4 regions of the Streptomyces coelicoflavus genome follow, and region 1 is predicted to be linked to each of the others. Evidence: riboswitches for the same ligand, from Rfam matches in the RefSeq annotation. Region 1 holds a riboswitch; each other region holds the start of a gene.

Region 1 (5,496 bases):
AGTTGGAGAGCGCCCTGAACTCCTACCGGGGTGCGTTCGTGGTCGTCAGCCACGACCGGCGGTTCCTGCGCGAGATCGGTGTCGGCCGATGGCTGGGGCTGGCCGGCGGCGAGCTGACGGAGGCGGGGGCGCCCGGGGAGTAGGTCGCCGGCGGGGGCGGACCTGCCGGGTGGCACGGTGTCCGTTTGCGGTCGGAGGGTGCCGGGCGGCAGGCTGCCGGTGTGGCCACTTTGCTGATCGTGCATCACACGCCGTCGCCGAACTGCCAGGCGATGCTGGAGTCCGTCGTGTCCGGGGCGACCGCGCCCGAGATCGAAGGGGTGCGGGTGGTCCGGCGGGCGGCCCTGGCTGCCACGGCCGTCGACGTGCTGGAGGCGGACGGCCTTCTGCTCGGCACCCCGGCCAACCTGGGCTACATGTCGGGTGCGCTCAAGCACTTCTTCGACCAGGTCTACTACCCCTGCCTGGACGAGACGCGTGGCCGCCCCTTCGGCTACTACGTGCACGGCGGCAGCGACACCACGGGGGCGGTGCGCGCCATCGAGTCGGTCACGACCGGCCTCGGCTGGCAGCGTGCGGCGCCCGCGGTGAACGTGGCCGGTGAGCCGGGCAAGGCCGAGCTGCAAGCCTGCTGGGAGCTGGGTGCCACGCTCGCCGCCGGTCTGATGGACGACTGATCCTCCGGGCGCTGCCGCCGCCCCGGGTGACCGCTCGCACCGAGCCCTAGCCGGGCAGGGTGCCCAGGAAGCGTACGTGCGGGCGGCCGCCCGGGCCGGTGCCGGTGATCTCGGCGTCGACCCGGTAGACCTTCGCGACCAGGTCCGTGGTCAGCACCTCCGCCGGTTCTCCGCAGGCCACGACGCGTCCCTCGGAGAGGACGACGAGGTGGTCGCAGTACATCGCGGCGAGGTTGAGGTCGTGCAGGGCGATCACGCCGGTGACGGGCAGGGCTGCGACGAGGGCCAGCACGTCCAGCTGGTGCTGGATGTCGAGGTGGTTGGTCGGCTCGTCGAGTAGGAGTTCGCGCGGCTGCTGGGCGAGGGCGCGGGCGATCTGGACGCGCTGGCGTTCGCCGCCGGAGAGGGTGTGCCAGAGGCGGTCGGCCCGGTCGGTGAGACCGGTGCGGTCGAGGGCGTCCAGGACCGCCTCCTCGTCGGCGGCCGACGCCGGTGCCCAGGCCCGGCGGTGCGGGATGCGGCCGAGCCGGACGACGTCCAGGACCGTCAGTTCCACCTGGGTGTCCGTCTGCTGTTCGACCACCGCGACACGCCGGGCGACGTCCCGGCGGGCCACCCGGTCCAGGGGGCGTCCGTCCAGGGTGACCAGGCCGGCGGTCGGGGCGAGTACCCCGGCGAGCAGCCGCAACAGGGTGGACTTGCCGGAGCCGTTGGGGCCGAGCAGCCCCGTCGTGGCGCCGGTGCGCGGGCTCAGGTCGACGCCGTCCAGGACGAGCCGGCCACCGGCGGTGCGGGAGACCCGCTCGGCGTTCAGGGTCACCGTGTCCTCCGGCCCCGGTACAGGACGAGCACGAAGGCCGGCACGCCGATCAGCGACGTCACCACGCCCACCGGGACCTCCTGGGGGGCGAGGACGGTACGGGCCAGGGTGTCGACCCACACCAGGAACACGGCGCCGGCGAGTGCGCAGACCGGCAGCAGCCTGGCGTGACCGGGCCCGGTGAGCGCCCGTACCGCGTGCGGCAGCACCAGGCCGACGAAGCCGATGGCGCCGGCCGAGGCGACCAGGGCGGCGGTGAGCAGGGCGGTGGCGCACAGCAGCACCAGCCGGGTGCGGGCCACCCGGACGCCGAGCGCGGCCGCCGCGTCCCGGCCGAAGGCGAAGGCGTCCAGCGTCCTGGCGTGGCCGAGGCACACGGCCAGGACGAGGGCCAGGACCGCGGCGGTGGTCCACACGTCGCTCCAGCCGGCGCCGCCGAGCGAGCCGAGCAGCCAGAACAGCACGCCGCGGGTGGTCTCGGCGTCGGCGGCGGTCATGATCACGAAGGAGGTGAGCGCGGAGAAGAGCTGCATCGCCGCCACGCCCGCGAGCACCACGCGGTCCGTGGTGCCGCCGAGGCTGTGGCTGAGCAGCAGCACCAGCGCGAAGGAGCAGACCGCACCGATGAAGGCCCCGCCCGGCACGGACAGGGCACCGCCGCCCACGCCGAGCACGACGACCAGGACGGCGCCCGTCGAGGCGCCGGAGGAGACCCCCAGGACGAAGGGGTCGGCGAGCGGGTTGCGCAGCAGGGACTGGAGCACGGCCCCGCACACGGCGAGTCCGGCACCGCACACCGCGGCGAGGAGGGTGCGGGGCAGCCGCAGGTCCCAGACGATGCCGTCGCGGATCGGCGACACCTCCCCGGCGGTGGTGCCGGCGCCGAGGTGGGCGGCGATCACGGACCACACGTCGGCGACCTCGATGTCCGCCGGGCCGATGGTGACGGCCACGGCCACGGATGCGGCGAGGGCCACGATCCCGGCCGCCGCCCACGCGAGGGGCGCGCGGCGGGAGGCGCGGACGCCGGGGACGGAGGCGGGGGCCGCCTCGCTCGCGGACGTCACTCGGCGAGCCCGAACTCGCGCAGCGCCGCCGCCACCTGTTCGACGCCCTCGACGGTCCGGATGGTGGGGTTCATGGCCTGCCCGCTGAGCAGCACGTAGCGCTTCTCGCGGACGGCGGTCATGTTCCTGGTCACGGGGTCGGACTCCAGGAACTCGATCTTCTTCGCCGCGGTCTCGGCCGTCTGTGACTTGCGGGTGAGGTCGCCGAGGACCAGGACGTCGGGGTCCCGGTCGGCGACGGTCTCCCAGCCCACCTGCGGCCACTCCTCGTGGGTGTCGTCCATGGCGTTCTCGGCGCCGACCGCGCGGGTGATGACGCCGGGTGCGCCGCAGCAGCCCGCCAGGTAGGGCGAGGTGGAGTTGGCGAACCAGTACATGAGGGAGACACCGGAGGCGTCGACGCCCGACGTGGCCCTGTCGATCCGGGACTTGAGGTCGGCGACGAGTTCGTCGCCGCGCCGCTCCACACCGAAGAGGCGGGCCAGGTCGCGGACTTCGCCGTAGACGGTGTCCATGGTCAGGGCCTGGTCCCGGACGCCGTCGCCGTCGCCGCTGTTGTCCTTGCCCACGCAGTCGGACGGGGACAGGTAGGCCGGCACGCCGAGTTCCGTGAACCGTTCCCGGGTGGCCACCCCGCCGGTGCCGAGGGTGGAGGCGAAGGAGGCGGCGACGAAGTCGGGTTCCGCGTCCAGGACCGTCTCGAAGGACGGCATGTCGTCGGCGAGCCGGGGGACACCGGCGTTCGTCTTCTCCAGTCCCTTCATGACCGGGTCGGTCCAGGTGGCGGTGCCCGCCATGCGGTCGGCGAGGCCGAGCGACAGCAGGATCTCCGTGGTGCCCTGGTTGAGGGAGACCGCCCGTCGCGGCGGGGCGGTGACCCGGACGTCCTGCCCGCAGTCCCGGACGGTGCGCGGGTAGCCGGCCGCGTCGGTCGCCCCGGACGCGACACCCGCGTCGTCGGTGGCCGCACCGGAACCGCAGCCGGAGGCCAGCAGGGCGCCGGACAGCAGCAGTACGGGACCGCGGAGGGCGCGGCGGGAAAGCCGGGAATGCCGAGGAAGCCAGGGAAGGAGAAGTCGCCGGGGGCCGGCGGGGCGTGCTGCGGGCAAGGAGGATCCTCTGGCGTCGAGGGCTCATGCGCGAAGCCCGTCCGTACGATGCGGCCCGCGCCGCACGCGGCACGGGTGCCAGCAGGTCTTCGGACTCGGGTTCGGCCGGACGGAACGCCTTCCCGGACGGCCTGCGCCGCCCAGTGGCCCGTGTTCCGCCCGTCCCCCTCACCGCTGCGCGTCAGTTCCGGATTCGCACCGGATTCCCTGACCCACCAGGTGGGTTCGACTGGCTTCCGCAAGCTACCACAGGGCCACCGCCCCGCCGGGAAGCGGGCCACTGCCCGACCCGCTCCCGGGGCCCGCGCGTCAGCTCTTGGGCATGAGGACCGTGTCGATGATGTACACGTTGGCGTTGGCGGTCTTCACGTTGCCGCAGACGACCTTGGCGGAGTCGTTGACCTTGTAGGACTCGTCCGAGCCCGAGGTGGTCAGCTTGGACTTCTGAAGCGTCTCGAAGGAGCCGTTCTCCAGGTCCTTGGGCGCGAGCTTCTGGCCGACGACGTGGTAGGTCAGGATGTTGGTGAGCATCTCCTTGTCGTTCAGGACCTTGTCCAGGTCGGCCTTCGGAATCTTGGCGAAGGCGTCGTTGGTGGGCGCGAACACGGTGATGTTCTCGGCGTTGTTGAGCGTGTCGACCAGACCGGCCTTCTTCACCGCGGTCACCAGCGTGGACAGGGCCGGGTTGTTCGAGGCGGCCGTGGCGACCGGGTCCTTGGCCATGCCGTCGAACGAACCGGCGCCCTCCTTCGGCACCGTGGAGCAGGCCGGACCGAAGGGCTCGTCGGAGTCCTCCATGCCGCCGGAGGTGTCGGCCGACTGGTCGTCGGTCGCCGCGGGGGCCGAGGAGGCGGCCTGCGCGGAGTCCGAGGAGCCGCTGTCGCCGTCGTCGGAGCAGGCGGCCAGGGACAGGGGCAGGAGGGCGGCCGCGACGACGGCGACGGCAGAGCGACGAATACGGGCGTTCATGGATAATCTCCCTGAAAACGGGCAGCGCGAAGGCTGCGTTGGTGCGGAGGCGTGGTACGGAACTGAAGTGGTGTGCGGCGGACCGCCGAGTTGGCGGTGCCGTTACGCGGCGGCCGGCCGACCCGGATCCGGGGTCAGCCGCCGGTTCGCTGTCGGCACGGTCTCGGTTCTTCCCTCACACGGGGAATCCGGAGCAGGCCCCGGCCCGGATTGGTTCCTCACCCGATCGAGTGAGGAAGTTTCGGCAGCACCTCTGCGACCTGCACGTTCCTGAAATCCCGATCCCGCCCGTCAGGGAGTGAGGGCCGCTCAGAACGGCGTCGCGGCCCGCAGGATGAGGAACATCGTGACGGCGGCGTTCGCGGACGACATCGCCGAGACGGCGGTTCCGGCGGCCGCGGCCCATGCCGCCAGCCCCACCGACGTGAACGCCGGGGGCCAGGTGCGGACGGCGGGGGCGGGGCCCAGCAGGGCGGCCACCCGGCGGGGCACCGGGCCGGGCGCCGCCAGGCCGGCGAGGGTGGCGACGGGGGTGCCGCGGGAGACGAGGGCCGCCTTGCCGATCGCGGTCGCCACCGCGCGCCGGTCACCGACCGCCCGTGCGGCCGCCTCGTCCGCCCACCGCTCCGCCGTGTAGGACACGGCCGTCCGCAGGGGGCGCAGGAACGGGTTGGCCAGCGCGGCGAGCCGGACGGCGAGCAGGAAGCGGTGGTGCCCGGCGGCGAGATGGGCCCGCTCGTGGGCGAACAGCGCGCGCCGTTCGCCGGGTTCGAGGCAGTCGAGCAGGGCCGTGCTCACCACCACGCGGTCCCGGCGCCCGCCGGGCAGCGCGTACGCGTAGGGCACGTCGTCCG
Region 2 (5,496 bases), 1.5 Mb from region 1:
CGGTCCAGGGTGGCGAGCAGCCGCTCCTGCCCGTCCGGGTCGAGCCCCGCGGTCGGCTCGTCGAGGATCAGCACCCGGGGCCGCATCGCGACCGCCCCGGCGATCGCGGTCCGCTTGCGCTGCCCGTACGACAGCAGGTGCGTGGGCCGGTCGGCCAGCGCCGCGATGTCCAGGGCGGTGAGCGCCTCCGCCACCCGGGACCGGACCTCCGCGTCGGGCAGCCCGAGGTTCAGCGGCCCGAAGGACACGTCCTGGCCGACCGAGGCCGCGAACAGCTGGTCGTCCGGGTCCTGGACCACCAACTGCACCGCGGTCCGCAGCCGGGTCAGCCCCTTGCGGTCGTACGTCACCGGCTCCCCGCCGACCGCCAACGTGCCCGCGCGCGGCCTCAGTCCGCCGCTGAGCAGCCGCATCAGCGTGGTCTTGCCACTGCCGTTGCGGCCGAGCAGCGCCAGCGCCCGCCCCTCGCGCACCGCGAAGTCCAGGCCCGCCAGCACGTCCGGCCCCTCCTCGTAGGCGAACGACGCGCCCCGCAGGGCGACCAGGTCCGGGGCCGGGTCCGCGGCCGGTTCCGGTGACCGCACCGGTTCACTCACGACAGGGGTCCTTCCAGTACGAGGGTGAGGCCGGCCAGCGCCGCGAGGAGCGCGAGGCTCGCCGCCGTGAACGGCACCGACACGCGGGCCTCGGGCACCAGCACGCGCAGGGTGCCGTCGTAGCCGCGCCCGGCGAGCCCCGACTGGAGCCGCGCCGCCCGGTCGAAGGCCCGTACGAACGCGGTGGCGCCGAGCCCGCCGAGCGAACGCCAGGCCGCCGCCCGCGTGGTGTGGCCCAGCCGCGCGGCCTGCGCCTGCCGGATCCGGTGCACGGAGTCCAGCAGCAGGAAACTCATCCGGTACGTCACCAGCGCCACGTCCACGACCGGCGCGGGCACCCCGGCCCGCACCAGCCGGGGCAGCAGGTCGGACATCGGCGTGGTGAACGCGAACAGCAGCACCCCCAGCGAGGCCGCCGAGGTGCGCAGCAGCAGCTCACCCGCGCGCACCGCACCGCCGTCGGCCGCCGACAGGAACCCCTCCGGGCCCCCGACCTGCACGAGGAGCGGCAGCGCCCCCGTCACGCAGAAGCCCAGCGGCACCCGGTAGGCCCGCCACAGCCGGCGCCCCGGCACGCCCGCCGGACCGAGCAGCACCGTCAGCGCCGCCACCAGCACCAGCGCCGCGCCCGGCCAGGGCGGCAGCGAGATCGCGAGCACGGTCAGACCGAGACCGAGCACGGCCTTGTCCACGGGATGGCGGCGGCGCCACCGACTGGCGTGCGCCGCCGCGTCGATCGGCAGCACTCAGTCCCCTTCGGGGGTGTTCCCCGGTGCCGTCGCGTCCCCGGAAGCCGCCAACGCCCGCTCCTCGCCCTGCCGACGGCCCCGGCGCAGGCCGAAGTAGTACGCCAGCACGCCCGCGCCGAGCGCGGCCTGGAGGGCGAACAGCGCCGACTCCACCTCCCCGGACGGCGGTTCGTACAGCGGGGAGAACCACGGCTCGTAGTCCGGCTCGATCTCGGTGATCGCCGTCTCCGCCTCCGCGTCGGACCCGGCGAACGGCTCCTCCTTGTGGTCGCCGAGCCCCAGCGCCAGCGGCAGCACCGCCAGCGCGGCCACGGCGAGCAGCAGCAGGGCGTTGATCCTCGCGTTCCGGCTCATCGGGCCACCGCCCCGGACTTGGCGCCCGCGGTGGCCGTCTTCGTCAGCAGCACGCCCAGCCGCGTCAGTTCGCCCCTGCTGGACTGCACGAGCAGCCGCATCACGATCACCGTGAGCAGGCCCTCGCTCACCGCCAGCGGGATCTGCGTGACGGCGAAGATCGAGCCGAACTTGCCGAGCGCGCCCAGGAATCCGCTGCCCGGGTCGGGGAAGGCCAGCGCCAGCTGCACGCTGGTGACGCAGTACGTGGACAGGTCGGCGACGAACGCGCCGAAGAACACGGTGACCATCAGCGGCACGTCCCAGCGGCGCAGCAGCCGGTAGACGCCGTACCCGGCCCAGGGGCCGACGATCGCCATCGAGAAGACGTTGGCGCCGAGCGTGGTCAGCCCGCCGTGGGCGAGCAGCAGCGCCTGGAAGAGCAGCGTGATGGTGCCGAGCACCGCCATGATCGGCGGCCGGAACAGGATCGCGCCCAGACCGGTGCCGGTCGGATGGGAGCAACTCCCGGTGACGGACGGCAGTTTCAGGGCCGACAGGACGAACGTGAAGGCTCCGGAGGCGCCGAGGAGCAGTGTGCTCTCCGGATGCTCCCTGACCTCACGGGTGAGTGACCGTACTCCGTGGACGACGAACGGCGCGGACGCGACACCCCAGGCGATCGCGTGCGCCGGTGGCAGAAAGCCCTCGGCTATGTGCATGGCTCAGCAGACCCTCTCCAGCACCTCGTGGATGGACGACGCGCCTTGGCCGGTCTCCTGGCTTACGGGTACCACCGCCCGTGCTCCGCCTTCCCGGATCGCAAGCGATCCAGTGGCTGCCCGCCAGGGCCGGAGCCGGACTTCCCGATTCACAGTGGCGAGGGCCGCACCGGCATCACACCGGATTTCCCGTTCACCAAGGCGTGGCGACAGTAGTGCTCCCACAGGGGTGCGCACAACCACGCCCCGGGCCCGCCCCGCATCCGGCCGGATCGCCCGGCAGGCCCCGGGGCTGCGGAAACGCCCGGCCCCGCCGGTCCGGCGGCCGCCGTCGCCCGTCCTCGCCCGGGGTGGCGAAGATCTCCCCGCGCCTGTGGTGCGGGGCACCCCGCCTCAGCGGGACCGGCCCCGCTCGGGCCGGCGGACCACCACGTCCCGCAGCCGGGTGGTCAGCGCGGTCGCCGCGGCCGTGAGGAAGACGAAGCTGTAGACGATCTGAAGGACGGTCACCAGTCGCGCGGCCTGGCCCCGCGGGGTGATGTCCCCGTACCCGACGGTCGCGAGCGTCACGACGGTGAAGTACAGCGCGTCGAGCCGGGTGTGCAGTCCGCTGAACTCGCCCGGCTGCTTGGCGAGGGCGTAGTACGTGGCCGAGAAGACGTGCACGGACAGCACGATCAGCAGCGAGATGACCACCCCCGGCCGGCTGTCCGGACGGTCCAGGAGGACGTGCCGGATCTGCCGGAGCAGCAGTACGGCCACGACGGTCAGCAGCAGGGCGAACAGCGTCCAGCTCAGCACGGGCCGCTGCGGACCCAGGTGGTCCAGGGGGAGCAGGAAGTAGGCCACGACCACGGCGACCGCGATCCCGGCCCGTACCAGCCAGGGCCGGACGGCGTCCCAGCCGGTACGGCGGCCGGCGCGCGGCCGGGGCTCGAAGCGGGGCGCGGGCCGGCGGCCGGTCACCGTGCCGCTCCCGGCGCCGGTGCTCCGCCGGGCGCCGCCCCGCCCGCCTCCGGCTTGGTCCGGCGCACCAGCTGGGCGACCACGAAGGCGACGACCGACGCCATGACGATCAGCGGCGTCTGGTCGTGGGCGTCCCGGCCCATCAGCAGCACCGCCAGGACCGCGCTGGCCAGGGGCAGTCCCGTCACCGCGGCCGCCGCGGCGGAGATGCCGAGGGCGAGGGCCGGGGTCGCGCCGAACCCGGGCAGTCCGGAACAGGCCAGGGCGGTCGCCGCGCCCAGCAGCACGGACGGAAAGATCGGGCCGCCGCGCAGCGCGCCCAGCGCGATGCCCCAGGCCAGGCCCTTGCACACGACCAGCGCGACCAGAGCCCCCACCGACCAGGCATGCGGGTGCGCGGCGAGCTGGGCGAGGGTGGCCTGGCCGGACAGCGCCGCCTCGGCCGGGGAGCGGCCGGTGATCAGCGCGTACGCGGCGACACAGACACCGACCGCCGTGGCGCAGGCGACGGTGCGGGCGGCCGTGCGGTGCCGGGTCCAGGCCACGGTGCGGTGCCCCAGGCCGCGGGCCAGCGTGACCAGTACGGCGATCAGGGCGGCGGTGGGCAGGCCCCACAGAAAGTCGCCCGAGTCCGGACCGGCCTGCGGCGGCAGCTCGGGCAGGGCCAGCGCGCCGATCTCGAGCCCCGTCCACTGCCCGAAGCCGGTGAACACCAGGGCGCCCGTCGCGCTGGCCAGCAGACAGGGCAGCAGCAGGGCGACCAGCTGGGTGCCGGCCAGTCCCGCGCCCTCGATGAGCAGCACCGCCGCCGCGATCGGGCCCCCGAGGATGGTGGAGATCGCGGCGGTGGAGCCGGCCGTGGCGAGGATCGCGCCCGCCCGCTGGTCGCCGCCCGCGCCCGCCCGCCGCAGCGCCAGCAGGGCGAGCCCGCTGCCGACGGCCATCAGCGGAGCCTCCGGGCCCAGGACCACGCCCAGCGGCAGCGTGGCCAGCGCGGCGAGCACCGCGCCGGGCAGCGCGCGGGGGCCGACGGGCGCGCCGCCCAGACCGTTCACCGGCAGATGGCCGCCACCGCCCGGCATCCGGGTCACGATCGGCGCCAGGACCAGCCCGGCGAGCACCAGCGCGGGCAGCGGCCACCACCACGGCGGGGCGTCGTAACCGGCCGCCTCGGGCAGCGAGGTCCACACCCAGTGCTGCAACTCGTGCTGGAGTCCGACGAAGAAGAAGCAGGCCAGCGCGATGGGAACGCCCAGCAGCACGCACAGCAGCAACAGCCGCCGGTAGCCGGGGCTGAGCAGGGTCTGCCGCAGGGACTGCTCGGCCCGTTCCGGGACGGCGTTCGCCGGCGCGGTCACGGAACCCGCCTCCGCGGGCCCCGCCGGGGCAGCGGCCGACTCGTCACACGCCCTCCTTCTTCCGCCCCGAGGCCCGTCGGTCACCCGTGGTCCTCGGGTGCCGTTCAGTTAACGCGAGGCCGGGGACGCCCGCACGCGCACGCCCGGTGCGCGGTTCACCCGTCCGGCGGACCCACGTGGCCGGGGAGCGCGGTCGCCCGCAGGCTCTGAACGACCCGTCGGTGCCGTCGGCGCCGGTGGGCAGCTGCCCCGTACGGGGGACACAGAAAGGACTCCGCTCATGAGCCAGCACGCCGAACCCTCTCCCGGCCGGCCGTCCCACGGCGGCGACGCCTCCTGGGCCCAGCGCTCGGGCGACCGCAGCAGCGGCTGGGTCACCGGCGGTGTCGTCTTCGCGGGCGTACTGCTCCTGCTGAGCGGTGCCCTCGCCGTCCTGCAGGGCATCGCGGCCATCGCCGAGGACGACGTGTACGCCCGGATCGGCACCTACGTCTACGAGATGAGCCTGACCGGCTGGGGGATCGTCCACGTCATCCTGGGCGCCCTCGTGTTCGTCACCGGGTACGGCCTGCTCAAGGACATGACGTGGGCGCGCATGGCGGGCATTGTCCTCGCCTCGCTGAGCCTCATCGCCCAGTTCCTGTTCCTGCCGTACTCGCCCGTCTGGTCCGTGATCATGATGGCGATCGACGTGTTCGTGATCTGGGCCCTGGCCAGCCGCCAGGACAGCGCCTCCCGGGCCTGAGACCTCAGCGGCGGCGCAGGCCGCGGG
Region 3 (5,496 bases), 1.0 Mb from region 1:
GTGAGGCCCTTTTGCGGGCCTTCCTGCCGTACGCGGCTCGCTCGGCCGGCGGCAGGGAGGCGGTGAAACCTCCGGGTACGGTCATGGTCCGGCCTCCGGTTCCTCCGCGGCACCGGAGCGTGGCGACAGCTCCGGTTCCCGGCCTTGTCGGTTCAGCCCCGCCCGCACTGCGCCCGCCGGCACCCGGGCGGCGACTCCGACGGGCAGTAGACCTCCCGTCGTCTGGGCCATCGCGGAAGCGGCCCGGCCCCCGCCGCCCGAGTTCGTATCGCTCATCTCACGTGTCTGCGTCTCGTCCGGTCCCCCGTGGGCCGATCGTTCCCGTGTCCCACCTCACCGCCACGACGGCATGCCCGGATCACCCCTGACGGGTGATCCACGCCCTCGGTGCCGCCAGGCTCGGGGGTTCCTGGACCTGGTTCACGGCATCGGCCCTCGCCACGCTGGTGCCGGGCGTCCTGGTCCTGGTCCGGCCGGAGTGCCGTGCCCGCTTCCTTCTACCAGGGTCACACCGGTGTCCCGGGCCTGACCACGACGGCCCCGGCGCCCCACTCACCCGTGCCGGGTGATGCCGACCGGTGCGTCCCGTGACCACCCTGATGTCAGTACGGAACGAGGGCCGCCGGGCCGCGCCCCGGAGGACGGAGGACGGACATGAGCGCACAGACCTACCTGGCGTACGACTACCCACTGCTGGGTGCCTTCTGGACGATGCTGATGATCTTCCTGTGGATCATGTGGTTCGTCCTGCTCTTCCGCGTCATCACCGACGTCTTCCGGGACGACGGACTGAGTGGCTGGGCGAAGGCAGGCTGGTTGGTGTTCTGCATCCTCCTGCCCTTCCTGGGCGTTTTCGTCTACGTGATCGCCCGCGGCAAGAACATGGGCCGCCGGGAGACAACGCGGGCACGGGCTCAGCAGGAGGAGTTCGACGCCTACATCAGGAAGACCGTGGGCGGCGGGTCCAGCAGCGTCGACGAGCTGGCCCGGCTCTCCGAGATCCGAGACCGGGGTGCCATCACGGACGAGGAGTTCCGCAGGGCGAAGGAATTGGTCCTGTCCGGTCACGGCCCGGCAGGGCACGCGGGCGCGACGGGCACCGGCGCCTCCGCTCGCTGAGACATCCGCATTCCACGAAACGAGGTCCGAGATGACCGCGACACACACCCACCACCCGGCACACACCGCGAGGCAGGAATGGGCGACGGGTCTCACCGCCTTCGCGGCGGTGATGCTCTTCCTCGCCGGGCTGCTCAGCCTCTTCCGGGGCATCATGGCCATCGCCGAGGACGACGTCTTCGTCACCACACCCAACTACGTCTTCCAGTTCGATCTCACCGGGTGGGGGTGGATCCATCTCGCGCTGGGCGTGCTCGCCATGGTCGTCAGCGCCGGGCTGCTCAGGACGGCGATGTGGGCACGCGTCACCGGGGTCGCCATCGCCGGGCTGGTGATCATCGCCAACTTCCTCTCGCTGCCGTACTACCCGGTGTGGTCCGTCGTCATGATCACCATTTCGGGCTTCATCATCTGGGCCCTGTGCGTGGTGGGGCGTGGCGGCAACCGGTACGACCTGCCCGGGGAACGCCAGTCGCCGCAGGGGTGAGGACGAGCAATGGGGCCGACCGGTGGCATCACGAGGTGACGAGCCGCGCGCGTCGGGCGGACGGGGCACGACGGGCGGGCGGGGCGGCCACAGTGCAGCGCGCGCCCGCGTCGCCCTGCTGCTCCTGCTGGGCGCCGTCCTGGCGCCACTCATGGCCGCCGGACTGCGCAGTGTGCCGTGGGCCCTGTTCGGCAGTGCGGGACTCGCGCTCGCGGCCATCGGCGTGTGGTGGGCCCTGGCGCACTCCGGTGTCGTCCGCGTCGCCGGAGCCCTCCTGTCGGTGGCCACGCCGGTCGCCGTCCTCGCGCTCTGCGCCACGTCCGGCCTGCTGGGCCCCGCCCTGCTGTCGCTGGGCCTACTGGCCCTGGCCGTCGTCGCGGCACGCTGGGCCCTCGCCCCTGCTCCCACCACCGGCGAACAGGTCGCCGCGGCTCCCCACCACCCCTGGGTGCTCGTGAACCGCCGATCCGGCGGCGGCAAGGTGGACCGCTTCGCCCTCGTCGACAAGGCACGGAACGCGGCCTGCCGCGTGCACGTACTCGACCGCGACCAGGACGTCACCACGCTGGCCCGGCAGGCGGTCGCCGACGGCGCGGACCTGCTGGGCGTGGCGGGCGGCGACGGCACCCAGGCGCTGGTCGCCGACGTCGCCGCCCGCCATCACGTGCCGTTCGCGGTGATCCCGGCCGGCACGCGCAACCACTTCGCGTCGACCTCGGCCTCGACCGCGACGATCCGGTGGCGGCGTTGGAAGCCCTGACCGGAGGTGTGGAACTTCGCGTCGACCTCGGGTACGCGGCGGACCGCGTCTTCGTCAACAACGCCTCGTTCGGCACGTACGCGTCCGTCGTCGACGATCCCGCCTACCGGGGCGCGAAGACCCGCACGATCCTGCGGAACCTCCCCGGACCGCTCACCGGCGAGGCCGCGCCCGCCTTGCGGATGACAGCCGACGGACGACACATCACCGGCCTTCAGGCCGTGCTCGTCGGCAACAACTCCTACGGGCGGGCCATTGACGTGGCCCACCCGGCGCGCAGGGAGAGGTTGGACACGGGGCTCCTGGGAGTGGTGTGCGTCCGGGTCGGCAGCACCGCCGAAGCGGCACGCCTGGCGAGCCGGCCGCGCTCCGGCGGCCTCGTCCGGCTCAGTGCCGGTGAGGTCACCGTCGAGACCGACACCGCCACGATGCCGGTCGGTATCGACGGTGAACACGTCGTTCTGCCCTGTCCCGTGGTGTGCCGCAGCGCGCCCCGAGCCCTACGGGTCCGCGTGCCGCGCCACCGCCCTGGTAGGCCGAAGCCCCGTGGGACAGCGGCCGACTGGCCTCGCGTGACCCGGCTGGCACTGGGACGACCACCCCTCCTCCTGGAGGAAACGCCTGCGTCTTCACCGTGCGCCGACGGTCGAGCCGGCACTCACGACGACAGGGCTGACGGTGACGACGGGAAGGGGCGGTGAGCGCGAGTGCGGCGCTCACCACCCCTCACCGCTGCCACCCGCCGAACGCCCGACCCGCCCTCCGGATGACGGACGGCGCTCTTCCATTCGCAGCGCCACCCCGTAGGGTGACTGGAGCAGCTGGTTCGCCCCGTCATCCAGGCGGGGTGTCGCAAGAGGGAACCCGGTGGGAATCCGGGACTGCCCCGCAGCGGTGAGCGGGAACGACCGCCGTCATACGCACTGGGTCCGACGTACGGGCCCGGGAAGCGACGGCCACTAGGTGTCCTCCGGCAAGGAGGGCGTGCTCGCAAGTCCGAAGACCTGCCAACTGCCCGCGTGCGGACCCTTCCGTGCGCGGACATCCCGGTGACCTCGAGGGCGGGTCGGCGTACACACCAGACGGACGAAACCGTGCTTGTGCCGCGCGGGGTCGTTTCCCTCCGGTTCGTCGTTCCCTTCGCGCTCTCGTCCCGTCTCCGGGATCTCAGGGATTCATCTCGCGAAGGAGATCTCCGTGACAGCGAAGTCCGCAGCCGCGGCAGCACGGGCCACCGTGTACGGCTATCCCCGCCAGGGCCAGAACCGGGAACTGAAGAAGGCCATCGAGGGCTACTGGAAGGGCAGCGTCACCTCCGACGCCCTCCGGGCCACCGCCGCCGAGATCCGCCGCGGCAACTGGCGCCAGCTCGCCGAAGCCGGCGTCCACGAGGTGCCCACCGGCGACTTCTCGTACTACGACCACGTCCTCGACACCACCGTCATGGTCGGCGCGATCCCCGAACGGCACCGCGCCGCCGTCGACGCCGACGCGCTCGACGGCTACTTCGCCATGGCCCGCGGCACCCAGGAGGTCGCGCCACTGGAGATGACCAAGTGGTTCGACACCAACTACCACTACCTCGTCCCCGAACTGGGTCCCGACACCGTCTTCACGGCGGACTCCGCCAAGCAGGTCGCCGAGCTGAAGGAAGCCCTCACCCTCGGTCCGACCGCCCGGCCGGTCCTCGTCGGCCCCGTCACCTACCTCCTGCTCGCCAAGCCCGCCCCCGGCGCGCCGGCCGACTTCGAGCCGCTGACCCTCCTGGACCGGCTGCTCCCCGTGTACGCCGAGGTCCTCGCCGATCTGCGCGCGGCCGGCGCCGAGTGGGTGCAGCTCGACGAGCCCGCCCTGGTGCAGGACCGCACCCCGGCCGACCTGAACGCCGCCGAGCGCGCCTACCGCGACCTGGGCGCCCTCACCGACCGGCCCCAACTGCTCGTCGCCTCCTACTTCGACCGGCTCGGCGACGCGCTCCCCGTCCTGGCCAAGGCACCCGTCGAGGGCCTCGCGCTGGACTTCACCGAGGCCGCCGCCGCCAACCTGGACGCCCTCGCCGCCGTCGGCGGACTGCCCGGCAAGCGGCTGATCGCCGGCGTGGTCAACGGCCGCAACGTCTGGATCAACGATCTGCAGAAGTCGCTGTCCACCCTCGGCACCCTCCTCGGGCTCGCCGGCCGTGTCGACGTCGCCGCCTCCTGCTCCCTGCTCCACGTCCCCCTGGACACGGCGGCCGAGCGGGACGTCGACCCGCAGGTCCTGCGGTGGCTGGCCTTCGCGCGGCAGAAGACCGCCGAGATCGTCACCCTCGCCAAGGGCCTCGCCCGGGGCACCGGCACCATCACCGCGGAACTCTCCGCCAACCGGGCCGACCTCGCCTCCCGCGCCGGATCGCCCCTCACGCGTGACCCGGCGGTGCGCGCCCGTGCCGAGGCCTTGACGGACGCCGACACCCGCCGTTCCCAGCCGTACGCCGAGCGGAGCGCGGCCCAACGCGCCCACCTGGGTCTGCCGCTGCTGCCCACGACGACCATCGGTTCGTTCCCGCAGACCGGCGAGTTGCGAACCGCCCGCGCGGACCTGCGGGCCGGCCGGATCGACACGGCCGGGTACGAGGAGCGCATCAAGGCGGAGATCCAGGAGGTCATCTCGTTCCAGGAGAAGACCGGCATCGACGTCCTGGTGCACGGCGAGCCCGAACGCAACGACATGGTCCAGTACTTCGCCGAGCAGCTCACCGGCTACCTCGCCACGCAGCACGGCTGGGTCCAGTCCTACGGCACCCGCTACGTCCGGCCACCGATCCTTGCCGGGGACGTCTTCCGGCCGGAGCCGATCACGGTGCGCTGGACGTCCTACGCCCAGTCGCTGAGCGACCGCCCGGTCAAGGGCATGCTCACCGGTCCGGTCACCATGCTCGCCTGGTCCTTCGTCCGCGACGACCAGCCCCTCGGCGCCACCGCCCGCCAGGTCGCCCTCGCCCTGCGCGACGAGGTGCACGACCTGGAGGCGGCCGGCACGTCGGTCATCCAAGTCGACGAACCCGCTCTGCGCGAAACCCTGCCGCTGCGCGCCGCCGACCGGGCCGGATACCTGGCCTGGGCCACCGAAGCCTTTCGGCTCACCACGT
Region 4 (5,496 bases), 1.0 Mb from region 1:
GCTACGCCGAGTTCGGCGACATCGTCCAGGCCATCGACGACCTCGATGCCGACGTCATCAGCCTGGAGGCCGCCCGCTCCCACATGCAGGTCGCCCGCGAACTCGCCGCCCACGGCTACCCGCGCGAGGCCGGACCCGGCGTGTACGACATCCACTCCCCGCGCGTCCCGAGTACCGACGAGGCCGCGGAACTCCTGCGTACCGGCCTCGAGGCCATCCCCGCCGAACGGCTCTGGGTCAACCCCGACTGCGGCCTGAAGACCCGCGCCTGGCCCGAGACCCGTGCCTCGCTCGAGCACCTGGTGGCCGCCGCCCGCACCGTCCGTGACGAGCTGTCCCGCTCCTGACCCCCGGCTCACCGGGCCGGGCACACGGCTTCCGGCCCGGTGAGCGGCACAGCCCGGAACGCATGTACCTCATCGCAGGGCTCGGCGGGGCACACCATCGGCCAGCCCGCAGTCACCGCACTTCGAGCCGTCCGGCGCGCGGTAGTAGAGGCAGCAGCTTCGGCGGCGGAACATGAGGTCGGGGCCGGTGAGCACTCCGGTGCCCGCCAGGCGTCCGGTGTCCAGCAGCGCGGTCGTGAGATCGGTGAGCGGTCCGCGGACGGCTGGACGGAGTACGAGCAGGGCGTGGGCCGCACCGGCGAGCGCCGAGGCCGAGTTGCCGTCCAGCAGGCGTGGAGCGATCTTGACGCGCAGTCCGTCGGCGAGTGCCGACAGGTGGCCCGTCACCTGCTCATACAGGGCGCGGGCACCGCCGTCGAGCCGGTCGGCGTACCAGCCGGCCGGGTGAGGGACCCGGAGGGCCGGTCCGTCGTCGGCCCGCTGCAGTCCCTCCAGATCGAGGACGATCCCGTGCAGGACGACGCAGGCCAGGGCCGGTGACCAGAGGCGGGCGGCGTGCCCGAGCTGGGCGATGGAGGCGTCGACGCGGGGTTCCGGAGTGCGGTGGCGGCGTGCGACGGCTTCGGCGAGGTCGGTGAAACCCGCCACGTAGGAGCGGGCGACCGGATACCAGCCGTCGTCCCGGCCGCCGGTCTGCAGGGCGAAGAAACCGCCGAGGCCGGCCACGTCGTGCAGGGCGGCGGTGACGGACGCGGTTGAGGCACGGGCTCCGTGCACGCTTCTGGCCCTCCTTCCAGCTGTTCGTCCGTGCGGTCAGGAGGCCGTACGCCGTCGCGGCGGCGTGATGGCGTACAGGTCGAGGATGTCCGGCAGGGGTGCCACGCCGGGTCCGCCCGCGCGGGCCCAGGCGGCGATGTCCTCGGTCGCGTCCGGGTCGTTGACCAGTCCGAGCCAGACGGGACGGGCACCGGCGGCACGGCCTTCGGCGGAAGGCAGTACGACGATGACGTTGGCCTGGTCGCAGACGTCGAGGCAGTCGGAGACGCGTACCGGTGCCGCGGTGCGCAGGTGCTCGGTCTGGGCCGCGTGGTCGACGCCGGTCACCTTGCGGGTGCCGCAGCAGCAGTCGCGGCACACGACGATGCGGCACGGCACGTCGCCGGCCCCCGCCTCGGTCCTCGCGTCGTGCGTCGTTCGTCCGGTCGGCGTTGCGGGCATGCGGTGCCGTCCCTCTCTCCGGGGAGATCCGCCCCGGTGGTCCGTCGAGGAGGCGACCGCGTGAGTCTCCTGGCTCTCGGGTCGACGCTCGTCCCGGCCTTCCCACCCGCTGCCGGGCAGTGGCCTGTCGGGACTCGCTCGCCGATCACAGTGGCGGGACCGCGCCGGATTCGCACCGGCTTCCTCGTCCGCCGTCGCCCTGTCGTCGGACATCATCCCATCGCGCGGCTCCGCCAGACGGAGCAACAGCAGGACCTCGACGGGAAGTCGCAGCGGCCACAGGACGGTGCGCGGCCACTCCCCGTACCAGACGTCGGTTCCGTACAGCAGGACGTGGAACAGCAGCCCCCAGCCGTCCTGCGGCTGACCCGGGACAAGGCCGCCGTACGTGACAGGCAGACCGACACCGTGCTGGACGAGCGGGCGCGGCTGCGCAGCGAGTGGGTGCTGGTCCGGGGCGAGCGGGTGACTCGGGCCACCTTGGCGTGGTTCGTGTACAGCGCGGTGGAGCTGCGGCGGACGGCCGAGCAGGCAGGGTTCGGCAGCCCTTTCGCCGTCGGCTCGGGGGACCGTAGGATCACCTGGTCATCGCCGCGACGGGAGACAGGAAGCCGGTGCGATTCCGGCACGGTCCCGCCACTGTGACCGGGGAGCGCCCCTCCGACATGCCACTGCGCACCGCGCGGGAAGGCGGAGGGAACGTCGATCCGGGAGTCAGGACACTGGTCCGTCGCGGGCCCGATCCGAGGAGCGCGGACTCCAGGAGGCTTCACGTGTCCCCCTTGCTCACCCCTGCCCGCACGCGCGGGTTCCTTCGTGCCACGGCCGCGGCCGTGGCCCTTTCCTCAGTGCTGCTGACCGCCGCATGCGGTGCGTCCGACGACGGCGACCGGGACGCGAAGGCCACCGCTGCCGCGCCCGCGGGCTTCCCGGTCACCATCGACAACTGCGGCGTGAGGACGACGTACGACAGGCCGCCGTCGCGGGTGGTCACCATCCACCAGCACCCGGCGGAGCTCATGCTCGCGCTCGGCCTCGGGGACCGCATGGTCGGCACGGCCTTCCCCGACTCCGCCGTGCTGCCCGAGCTGAAGAAGGACTACGAGGCGATCCCCGAACTGGCGGAGAGGGAACCGTCGTTCGAGAAGATCCTGGACGCCGAACCCGACTTCGTCTACGGCGGCTACGGCAGCGCCTTCGCCGAGAAGGAGGGCCGGTCCCGCAAGGCGTTCGCCGACGCCGGCATCGATACCTACCTCAACCGCGAGTACTGCGGCAAAGGGCAGGTGACGATGAAGGACACCTACGACGAGATCCGGACCATCGGCAAGATCTTCGGAGTCCCGGACCGGGCCGACAAGTTGGTCACCGACCTGCGAAGCCGCGTCGCGGAGGCCGCAGCCGAGGTCGAGGGCGAGCACGAGGTGCCCGTCTTCGTCTACGACAGCGGCGACAAGAGCGCCTTCACCGCGGGCGGCAAGGGCCTGGGCACCGAGTTGATCCGACTGGCCGGCGGCAGGAACGTCTTCGCCGACCTGGACGACGTCTTCGGTGACGTCTCCTGGGAGCAGGTCGTCGAGCGCAGGCCGGAAGTCATCGCCATCTATGACTACGCCGGCGCCGGAAGCGTCCAGGAGAAGAAGAAGTACCTGCTCTCCCAGCCCGCGCTCGCCGACGTACCCGCCATCAGGAACAAGCGGTTCGTCGTCCTGCCGCTGACCGCCACCCTGGTCGGCATCCGCTCGGCCTACGCGGTCGACGACCTGGCCCGCGGGCTGCACCCGGAGAGCTTCCGGTGACCCAGGCCGCCACCGGCGCGCCCGCCGAAGGGGCGCTGCGACGGCGTGAGTCCACCGGACCAGGACAGGGCCGTACGCGGCTCGGCGTCACGCTGCTCGTACTCACCGCCCTGCTCGCCGTCTCCGCCACGGCGGGCCTCGCGATCGGCTCCGTGCATGTACCGCCGGACCAGGTGTGGGGCATCGTGACGCACGCGCTGGGCGCCGACTGGCAGGAGCCGGACTGGTCGCGGGCCCGGGAGACCATCGTGCTGGACGTGCGGGCACCGCGCGTGCTGCTCGGAGCGGTCACGGGCGCCGGCCTCGCGGTGATCGGCACCGCCCTGCAGGCCCTGGTGCGCAACCCGCTCGCCGAGCCGTACCTGCTCGGCGTCTCCTCCGGGGCCTCACTCGGTGCGGTCTCGGTGATCGTGTTCGGGTTCGCCCTCTTCGGACCGGCCTCCCTGTCGGTGGCCGCCTTCCTGGGCGCCCTGGGCGCACTCGTGCTCGTGTACGCCACCGCGCGCACCGGCGGACGCATCACCTCGTCGCGGCTCGTGCTGTCCGGAGTGGCTATCGCTGCGGTACTCACCGCGGTACTCGATCTGCTCCTGCTCACCACCGACCGGGGCAACGAGGCCCGCGCGGTCCTCGCCTGGACCCTCGGCGGTCTCGGCGGCGTCAACTGGGGCACGCTGTGGCTGCCGAGTGCCGCCCTGCTCCTCGGCATCGGCGTCCTCATGGTGCAGGCCCGCAACCTGAACCTGCTGCTGGCCGGCGAGGAGGCGGCCAGCACGATGGGGCTGGACGTGGCCCGCTTTCGCGCCCGCCTGTTCGTCCTGCTCTCCCTCGTCACGGGCGTGCTGGTCGCGGCGGCCGGACCGATCGGCTTCGTCGGCCTGATGATGCCCCACATCGTGCGCCTGTTCGTCGGTGGCGACCACCGCCGGGTCCTGCCGACGGCGGCACTCGGCGGTGCGGTCTTCCTCGTCTGGGCCGACATCGCCGCACGGACGATAGCCGCACCGATGGAGATACCTGTCGGCGTGCTCACGGCCCTGTGCGGCGGACCGTTCTTCCTGTGGCTGATGCGCCGCGACGCCCGGCGCGGCACCGACCGAGGAGTGGCATGACCGCGACCGGCACGACCCCGGCCGAACTGAGCGTCGACGGCGTCACACTCACCGCCGGAGCCCGCCACCTGGTGCGCGACGTCTCCCTGACCGCCCGCCCCGGCGAGACCATCGGCCTCGTCGGCCCCAACGGCAGCGGCAAGTCCAGCCTCCTGCGCGCCGTCTACCGCGTCCTGCGCCCCGACACCGGCCGGGTCCAGGTCGACGGAGACGACGCCTGGACGCTGCCGGTGCGGCAACTGGCCCGCACCGTGGCGGCGGTGGTCCAGGACTCGGCCGCCGACTTCGACCTGGCCGTTCGCGAGGTCGTCGCCATGGGCCGCACCCCGCACAAACGCCTCCTCGCCGGGGACACCCCTGACGACGCCGACCTCATCGACCGCGCACTCCTCGCGGTCGACGCCGTCCATCTGGCCGACCGCCCCTTCGACCGGCTCTCCGGCGGCGAGCGCCAACGCGTCCTGATCGCGCGCGCCCTCGCCCAGCAACCCACCCTCCTGGTTCTCGACGAACCCACCAACCACCTCGACATCCGGCACCAGTTGTCGGTGCTCGGCACCCTGCGCCGCCTGCCCACGACCGTGCTGCTGGCCCTGCACGACCTCAATCTGGCCGCCTATTACTGCGACCGTCTCTACGTCCTGCATGCCGGCGAAGTCACCGCCTCCGGACCACCCGCCGAGATCCTCACCCCCGGACTCCTGGCCGAGGTCTACGGAGTGGCGGCAGAAGTCGTCACTCATCCGCGCACGGGCGCCCCGCAGGTCACGTTCCTCCCCGAAGAACCACGCATCTGAAGCGCACCGGCAGTGGCCCCCGAGCCACGGGAGTCGCGGAGCCGAGTGATCTCGGGCGCACGACCGTGCCGGAGAGCGCCCGCATAGGTGCACACGGCACGCATCCCGGGTCCGGATAACGGTCGGGTCTCACCTGTCGGAACATCCCCTGGTCACGAGCAGTGACGTGAGATACGTCACTAAAAGTTCGGCAAAGGCGTGGTACAACAGCGCAACTTCGCAG

Evidence for each region. Region 1 has a riboswitch for cobalamin ahead of OHA99_RS01500 (ABC transporter substrate-binding protein). Riboswitches for the same ligand answer to the same signal wherever they lie in the genome.
Region 2: it holds a riboswitch for cobalamin, as region 1 does, so the genes downstream of both, OHA99_RS07820 (energy-coupling factor ABC transporter permease) here and OHA99_RS01500 (ABC transporter substrate-binding protein) in region 1, are expected to answer to the same signal.
Region 3: it holds a riboswitch for cobalamin, as region 1 does, so the genes downstream of both, metE (5-methyltetrahydropteroyltriglutamate--homocysteine S-methyltransferase) here and OHA99_RS01500 (ABC transporter substrate-binding protein) in region 1, are expected to answer to the same signal.
Region 4: it holds a riboswitch for cobalamin, as region 1 does, so the genes downstream of both, OHA99_RS05920 ((2Fe-2S) ferredoxin domain-containing protein) here and OHA99_RS01500 (ABC transporter substrate-binding protein) in region 1, are expected to answer to the same signal.

What each region holds. Positions count from the first base shown of each region.
Region 1 covers NZ_CP108218.1:330,636-336,131, forward strand. Annotated here, with positions in the region: gene abc-f (ribosomal protection-like ABC-F family protein) at 1-143, shown strand, start outside; gene OHA99_RS01485 (flavodoxin family protein) at 222-677, shown strand; gene OHA99_RS01490 (ABC transporter ATP-binding protein) at 724-1,497, opposite strand; gene OHA99_RS01495 (FecCD family ABC transporter permease) at 1,494-2,564, opposite strand; gene OHA99_RS01500 (ABC transporter substrate-binding protein) at 2,561-3,673, opposite strand; cobalamin riboswitch at 3,736-3,922, opposite strand; gene OHA99_RS01505 (fasciclin domain-containing protein) at 3,983-4,642, opposite strand; gene OHA99_RS01510 (M56 family metallopeptidase) at 4,952-5,496, opposite strand, start outside.
Region 2 covers NZ_CP108218.1:1,787,931-1,793,426, reverse strand. Annotated here, with positions in the region: gene OHA99_RS07835 (ATP-binding cassette domain-containing protein) at 1-596, opposite strand, end outside; gene cbiQ (cobalt ECF transporter T component CbiQ) at 593-1,342, opposite strand; gene OHA99_RS07825 (energy-coupling factor ABC transporter substrate-binding protein) at 1,343-1,699, opposite strand; gene OHA99_RS07820 (energy-coupling factor ABC transporter permease) at 1,696-2,400, opposite strand; cobalamin riboswitch at 2,430-2,616, opposite strand; gene OHA99_RS07815 (potassium channel family protein) at 2,794-3,366, opposite strand; gene OHA99_RS07810 (chloride channel protein) at 3,363-4,724, opposite strand; gene OHA99_RS07805 (hypothetical protein) at 5,005-5,469, shown strand; gene OHA99_RS07800 (FAD-binding and (Fe-S)-binding domain-containing protein) at 5,474-5,496, opposite strand, start outside.
Region 3 covers NZ_CP108218.1:1,326,360-1,331,855, forward strand. Annotated here, with positions in the region: gene OHA99_RS05885 (DUF2252 domain-containing protein) at 1-85, opposite strand, end outside; partial or broken gene OHA99_RS05890 (HdeD family acid-resistance protein) at 396-479, shown strand; gene OHA99_RS05895 (SHOCT domain-containing protein) at 655-1,119, shown strand; gene OHA99_RS05900 (hypothetical protein) at 1,151-1,606, shown strand; partial or broken gene OHA99_RS05905 (diacylglycerol/lipid kinase family protein) at 1,758-3,067, shown strand; cobalamin riboswitch at 3,172-3,393, shown strand; gene metE (5-methyltetrahydropteroyltriglutamate--homocysteine S-methyltransferase) at 3,564-5,496, shown strand, end outside.
Region 4 covers NZ_CP108218.1:1,331,895-1,337,390, forward strand. Annotated here, with positions in the region: gene metE (5-methyltetrahydropteroyltriglutamate--homocysteine S-methyltransferase) at 1-347, shown strand, start outside; gene OHA99_RS05915 ((2Fe-2S)-binding protein) at 417-1,124, opposite strand; gene OHA99_RS05920 ((2Fe-2S) ferredoxin domain-containing protein) at 1,161-1,565, opposite strand; cobalamin riboswitch at 1,628-1,753, opposite strand; tRNA gene OHA99_RS05925 (tRNA-OTHER) at 2,131-2,204, shown strand; gene OHA99_RS05930 (ABC transporter substrate-binding protein) at 2,339-3,364, shown strand; gene OHA99_RS05935 (FecCD family ABC transporter permease) at 3,361-4,476, shown strand; gene OHA99_RS05940 (ABC transporter ATP-binding protein) at 4,473-5,273, shown strand.